2 regions of the Streptomyces sp. HSS9-12 genome follow, and region 2 is predicted to be linked to the other one. Evidence: riboswitches for the same ligand, from Rfam matches in the RefSeq annotation. Region 2 holds a riboswitch; the other holds the start of a gene.
What was found. A riboswitch is a leader RNA that binds a small molecule or an ion and turns the genes downstream of it on or off. The one in region 2 is predicted to bind glycine.
Positions count from the first base shown of each region.

Region 1: another riboswitch for glycine. It lies ahead of gcvT (glycine cleavage system aminomethyltransferase GcvT); the one in region 2 lies ahead of gcvP (aminomethyl-transferring glycine dehydrogenase).

Region 1 is NZ_JBUEGC010000037.1:242-3,644, forward strand. It holds gene gcvH (glycine cleavage system protein GcvH) at 1-233, opposite strand, end outside; gene gcvT (glycine cleavage system aminomethyltransferase GcvT) at 338-1,468, opposite strand; glycine riboswitch at 1,519-1,631, opposite strand; glycine riboswitch at 1,632-1,742, opposite strand; gene ACY34J_RS19705 (AAA family ATPase) at 2,025-2,687, shown strand; gene ACY34J_RS19710 (hypothetical protein) at 2,726-3,403, opposite strand, start outside.
Region 2 is NZ_JBUEGC010000083.1:9,491-12,893, forward strand. It holds gene ACY34J_RS27960 (DNA polymerase IV) at 1-1,338, shown strand, start outside; gene ACY34J_RS27965 (PRC-barrel domain-containing protein) at 1,257-1,631, opposite strand; glycine riboswitch at 1,747-1,844, shown strand; gene gcvP (aminomethyl-transferring glycine dehydrogenase) at 2,036-3,403, shown strand, end outside.

The DNA.
Region 1 (3,403 bases), on a different contig from region 2:
GTGACCTCTCCGGACACGGGCGCGTACAGGTCGCTGACGGACTTGGTCGACTCCAGCTCGCCGCAGGGTTCGCCCGCGGTCACGGTGTCGCCGACCTCCGGGAGCTGGACGTAGACGACGTCACCGAGTGCGTCGGCGGCGTGCGAGGTGATGCCCACGGTGGACACGCCCTCCTCGGCGGGCGAGATCCACTCGTGCTCCTTGCTGTAGCGCAGCTGCTGGGGGTTGCTCATGACCTGAATTCTCCTGGATGCAAGGGACTGCTCGTGAATGGGGTCTTGACAGGTAAGACGGTTCGGTGTGAGAGGCGCCACGTGGCGGAGCCGCGGACCGGCGCTCAGCGCTGCCGCTTGTAGAAGGGGAGAGCGACGACCTCGTACGGCTCGTGGCTGCCGCGGATGTCCACGGTGATGCCTTCCGTACCCGGCTCGGCGTGGGCGGCGTCGACATACGCGATGGCGAGCGGCTTGCCGAGGGTGGGGGACGGGGCACCGGAGGTGACCTCGCCGATGACCGTGCCGGAGCCGTTCTCCACGACCGGGTAGCCCGCCCGCGGTACCCGGCGGCCGGTGGCGACCAGCCCCACCAGCTTGCGCGGCGGGGCCTCCTCGGCCTGCTTGGCCGCGGCTTCCAGGGCCTCCCGGCCGACGAAGCGGCCGCCGTTCGTCGTCTTGTCGAACTTCACGACCCGGCCGAGGCCCGCGTCGAAGGGGGTGAGCGCGGTGGTCAGCTCGTGCCCGTACAGCGGCATGCCCGCCTCCAGGCGCAGGGTGTCCCGGCAGGACAGACCGCAGGGGACCAGGCCGGCGTCCTTGCCCGCCTCGGTCAGCGCCTGCCACAGCGCTTCAGCGTCGCCCGGGGCGACGAACAGCTCGAAGCCGTCCTCGCCGGTGTAGCCGGTCCGGGCGATGAGTGCGGAGACGCCGGCGACGGTGCCGGGCAGGCCCGCGTAGTACTTCAGCCCGTCCAGATCGGCGTCGGTGACCGACTTCAAGATCCCCGGTGCTTCGGGCCCCTGGACGGCGATCAGTGCGTAGTTGTCGCGGTCGTCCCGGACGGCCGCGTCGAAGCCGCCCTGCCGCCGCTTGATGGCGTCCAGCACCACCTGGGCGTTGGAGGCGTTGGCCACCACCATGAAGTCCTGCTCGGCGAGGCGGTAGACGATCAGGTCGTCGAGGATGCCGCCGGACTCCTCGCAGATCATGGTGTAGCGGGCGCGGCCGACGGCGAGTGCGGAGAGGTTGCCGACCAGTGCGTAGTCGAGCAGCTCACCGGCCTGTGGGCCGGTCACGGTGATCTCGCCCATGTGCGAGAGGTCGAAGAGTCCGGCGCGGGTGCGGACGGCGAGGTGCTCGTCGCGCTCGCTGCCGTAGCGCAGCGGCATGTCCCAGCCCGCGAAGTCGGTCATGGTCGCACCGAGCGCGCGATGGACCGCATCGAGTGCTGTGCGGCGTGGAGCGTCGGTCATGAGGGTCAGGCTCCCGTGGGGTCGATGGCGAGGCGCTGTCGGAAAACACAGCCTCCCCATCTGTCATCGGAACCTGAGAGGTTCGCCACGACCCCGCACGTGAGTGGGTCACGGCTTGCACCTTGGGTGGGACCGCACGTAGCGGCCCGCTTTTCAGATCTGCCTCGCCCGCGCAGTACTGGGGCCTGAGAGATTCAAGGGAGGACTTGCTCCTTCGGCGCCCCGGGCGGCCGACACAGCTGCCGGTCTCCGAGGACTCTCCCGCGCGGGTTTATACGGCCGGTATGGAGTTGGCGGGCTCATCATTGCACGGCCGGGCGGGTATGGGCAGGCCGGTGGCGAGGTATTGAGGTTTACGGCATTACCTTTTCTTGACAGTCTGCTCGGAGGGCCCACGGCGACCTTATGAACGGGGAGGACGATCACGGTGCACTGGCATAGTGCGTGCGCGACGACCGCTGAGGTCGTCGCGCACGGGGGCATTGCCCCAGGTACCTCCCACAGATACGAGCTGTTCCCAGGGGATGCCCCCACCCGGACGAAGTCCGCAGGAGCGATGCCGGCACCGCCGCAGCCGCACGCTTTCACGCCCGGTCGATTCCAGTCCGCGCTCGACCTGCGGGGACCGGACTCCGGGGAGACATCCGCCGACCGTGAGCAGCCCGTACGGCAGCTGCACTACCCGGCCGGTGACGTGGTCGTCGTCTCAGGGCTGCCGGGCAGCGGCAAGAGCACGCTGATGAAGCGGACCGTCGCAGGACGCGACGCCCGCGGCGCCGCCGTACACCGGATCGACTCCCAGGACACCCGGGACCGCTGGGAGCGCCGACTGCCTGCCGCGCTGCCGTACGGGATCTACCGGCCCCTGGTGCGGATCGCGCACTATGCGGGGCTGCGCCGGGCCCTGCGCTCCGGTCGCAGCATCGTCGTACACGACTGCGGCTCGCACGCCTGGGTACGGCGCTGGCTGGCCCGCGACGCGCGGCGCCGCGGGCGCGCGGTGCACCTGGTGCTGCTGGATGTGCCGCCGCGGACGGCCCTGGCCGGTCAGGCCTCCCGTGGGCGCGGGGTCTCCGACTACGCCTTCGGGCGGCACCGCGGTGCGGTGCGACGGCTGGTGGCCGACGTGGAGGGCGGGCGGCTGCCGGATGGCTGCGCATCCGCCGTACTGCTGGACCGCCCGGCTGCCGACGCTTTGCAGGGCATCGGCTTCCGGTAGGCCCCCGCACCGCCCTCCGTGTCAGTCGGCCCAGCTGGTCAGGAGTTCTGCGGCAGCATCAGGGGCGCCGGCAGGGTGGAGGCCTCCTGCATGTTGTCGTCCAGCGGCGGCAGATCCTTGAGCACATCGCCGATGGCGGCGGTGAGGAGGTCCTGGAGGGCTGCCGTGATGGCCTGCACGTCGCCGGAGGAGAGGGCCTCGCGCAGCGCGTCGATCTCTTCGTCGAGATCCTCGGCAGGAACGTCCTCGGAGGTGGATGTGGAGGGGGTGCTCTCGGCGGAGCTGGGTGCGGTGCTGGGGGCCGCGGTGTTCTCGGGCAGGCTCGGTGGGGTGCTGGGGGAGTCGGCGTTTTCAGGCAGGCTGGGTGCGGTGTTGGGGGTGGTGGTGTTCTCGGGGGAGCTGGGTGCGGTGTTGGGGGTGGCGGTGTTCTCGGGGGAGCTGGGTGCGGTGCTGGGGGAGTCGGCGCTTTCAGGCAGGCTGGGTGCGGTGCCGGTGGTGGCGGTCTCGGGCACACTCGGCGCGGTGCTGGGGGATGCGGCGTTCTCAGACAAGCTGGGTCCGGTGCTCGGTGGGGTGTTGTTCTCGGGCAGGCTGGGTCCGGTGCTGGGGGATGCGGCGTTCTCAGCGGCGCTGGTTTCGGCGTTCTCAGCGGCGCTGGTTTCGTTGGCTTCGACGCTGGTCTCAGCGTTGGTGGAGGGCAGGGCCGCGGCGTCCCC
Region 2 (3,403 bases):
CTGGGCCCGCGGGGCGTGGTCGCCACGGCGTCGTACGAGGCCCGCGTCTTCGGGGTTCACTCGGCCATGGCGATGGCGCAGGCCCGGCGGCTGTGCCCCAACGCCGCTTTCCTCACCCCACGCTTCACGCTCTACCGCCAGGTCAGCGACCAGGTCATGGAACTTCTGCACGCTCTGTCCCCGCTCGTGGAGCCGCTGAGCCTGGACGAGGCGTTCGTCGATCTGGAGGCGGGCGGGGCAGTGACCACGCCGGCCGGGGCCCGCGAGGTGGGGGAGCGGCTGCGTCACGACATCCGGGCCACCACCGGGCTCACCGGATCGGTCGGGCTGGCCGGCTCCAAGATGCTGGCCAAGATCGCATCCGAGCAGGCCAAGCCCGACGGGCTGGTCCTTATCCCGCCGGGCACCGAGCGTGAGCTTCTCGCCCCCCTGCCGGTCCGTACCCTGCCCGGCGTCGGACCGGCGACGGCCGAGCATCTGCGCAGGGCCGGCATCACGACCGTCGGGGAGATGGCGGAGGCCGGAGAGGACGAACTGGTCCGGCTGCTGGGCAAGGCCCATGGCGCCTCGCTGTACACCATGGCGTGCGGCCAGGACGACCGGCCGGTGGTCGCCGACCGGGACGCCAAATCCGTCTCCGTGGAGGACACCTTCGACGTCGACCTGCACGACAGGGCGAGGGTGCGGACGGAGGTTGAGCGGCTGGCCGACCGCTGCGTCCAGCGGCTGCGCTCCGCCGGCCGCTCAGGGCGCACGGTCGTGCTGAAGGTACGGCGCTTCGACTTCTCCACGCTGACGCGCTCCGAGACGCTGCGCGGGCCCACCGACGACCCCACCGTGATCCGGGAGGCCGCGGGGCGGCTGCTGGAGTCCGTGGACACCACGGGCGGCGTACGGCTGCTGGGCGTAGGTGTGAGCGGTCTTGCCGACTTCACCCAGGAAGACCTGTTCGCGCAGGCGGCGAGCGAGCGGGCGGAGGCGGAGGCGCAAGCGGAAGCGGCGCCGCCGGCGGGCGGCGGGCCGCACACCGCAGTTGAGGCGGGGGAGCGGCAGGCGGAGGCTGAGCCCGTCGTCCGCCGATGGCTGCCGGGGCTGGACGTACGCCATACGGAGTACGGCCCGGGTTGGGTGCAGGGAAGCGGCCTCGGCAGGGTCACCGTGCGCTTCGAGGAGCCGGGGTCGGAGCCCGGCCGGGTGCGCACCTTCGCCGTTGACGACCCGGCACTGGAGCCCGCCGATCCGTTGCCGCTGGTGCCTCAGGTGTCCTCGCCGGCGATCTTGCCGAAGTCCTGGTCCTCGGGCGGCTCCTCGCGCGATCCGGAGACGTCCAGCCCGTAGTGGTGGTAGAGCTGCAGCTCCTGTTCGGGGGACAGATGGCGGCCCACGCCGAAGTCCGGGGCGTCCTTGATGAGGGAGCGGCGATACGGAACGCGCAGCGTGTCGTCGATGACCTCGCTGGGCTCCAGCGGCACGAAGGCGTCCCGCCCGAAGAAGCCGGTGCGCACCGCCGCCCATTCCGGCCGGCCGGTCGCGTCGTCCAGGTAGACCTCGTCCACCGTGCCGATCTTCGCGCCGTCGATGTCGTACGCCTTGCGGCCGATCAGGCTCCGCGGATCGATATCGGTCTGCACGGTCCCTCCAACAGGTCGCAAATCCTCTGTGAGAACTACGAAAAGGCACAACACGCAGCTCGGCCACTTGAGCGATCAGGGGAGAGGGCCCGCTGGTAGGCTGGCAAGCGGCTGTAGACCCCGTGCGGGAGAGTCCTCCGACAGCGAAGCCGGGGGCGCCGAAGGAGCAAATCCTCCCCGGAATCTCTCAGGCACCCGTACCGCACGGACGAGGTCACTCTGGAAAGCAGGGCGGGCGTCGGACGGGCAACATGCCGGACGGACCCCTCCTCACCGACGGTGAAAGCCGGAACGCCTCGGCGGCCCGGTGAAGCTCTCAGGTTGAGATGACAGAGGGGGAGGCCGTCCGGGTACCCGCGCCAGGGTGCCCCTCGCAGGTCGCGTCGACCAGGAGGCCTCTGCAGATGACCGCCAATCGCATTCCACTCTCCGGTCTGGAGCGTGGCACCCCCTTCGAGCAACGCCACATCGGGCCCGACACCGAGGCCCAGGCGAAGATGCTCGCTCAGGTGGGCTACGGCTCGCTCGACGAGCTCACCGCTGCCGCCGTGCCGGACATCATCAAGAGCACCGAAGCGCTGGGCCTGCCCGGCGCGCGCAGCGAGGCGGACGTACTCGCCGAGCTGCGACAGCTCGCAGACCGCAACCAGGTGCTGGCCCCGATGATCGGGCTCGGCTACCACGGCACCTTCACCCCGCCGGTAATTCTCCGCAACATCATGGAGAACCCGGCCTGGTACACGGCATACACCCCGTACCAGCCGGAGATCTCGCAGGGCCGCCTCGAGGCGCTGCTCAACTTCCAGACCATGGTCGCCGACCTCACCGGCCTGCCCACCTCGGGCGCCTCGCTTCTCGACGAGGGCACCGCCGCCGCCGAGGCCATGGCCCTGTCCCGCCGAGTCGGCAAGGTCAAAAACGGTGTCTTCCTCATCGACGCCGACTGCCTCCCGCAGACCATCGCCGTCATCCAGACCCGGGCGGAGCCGACCGGCGTTGAGGTGGTCGTCGCCGATCTGTCCGACGGCATCCCGGCCGAGGCCGCCGAGCGCGGGGTCTCCGGTGTCCTGCTGCAGTACCCCGGAGCCTCCGGCCAGGTCCGCGACCTGCGGCCGGTCATCGAGCAGGCGCACGGGCTGGGCGCGGTCGTCACCGTCGCCGCCGACCTGCTGGCCCTGACCCTGCTGACCTCCCCCGGGGAACTGGGCGCGGACATCGCGGTCGGCACCACCCAGCGCTTCGGCGTGCCGATGGGCTTCGGCGGCCCGCACGCCGGCTACATGGCCGTACGGGACACCTACGCGCGCAACCTGCCCGGGCGGCTGGTCGGCGTCTCCGTGGACGCGGACGGCAACAAGGCCTACCGCCTGGCCCTGCAGACCCGCGAGCAGCACATCCGCCGGGAGAAGGCCACCAGCAACATCTGCACCGCTCAGGTGCTGCTCGCCGTGATGGCCGGCATGTACGCCGTCTACCACGGCCCGGAGGGCCTCAAGACCATCGCCCAGCGCACCCACCGCTACGCCACGATCCTCGCCGAGGGGCTGCGGGCCGGTGGCGTCGAGGTCGTCCACGAGACGTACTTCGACACCGTCGTCGCCCGTGTTCCGGGCCGCGCCGCCGATGTCGTGGCCGCCGCCCGTGTGGCCGGCGTCAACCTGCGGCTCATCGACAGCGACCAGGTCGGCATCAGCTGTGACGAGACGACCGGGCGGGTCCAGCTCACCGCCGTGTGGGGCGCCTTCGGGGTGGAGGCCGATGTGGAGGCACTG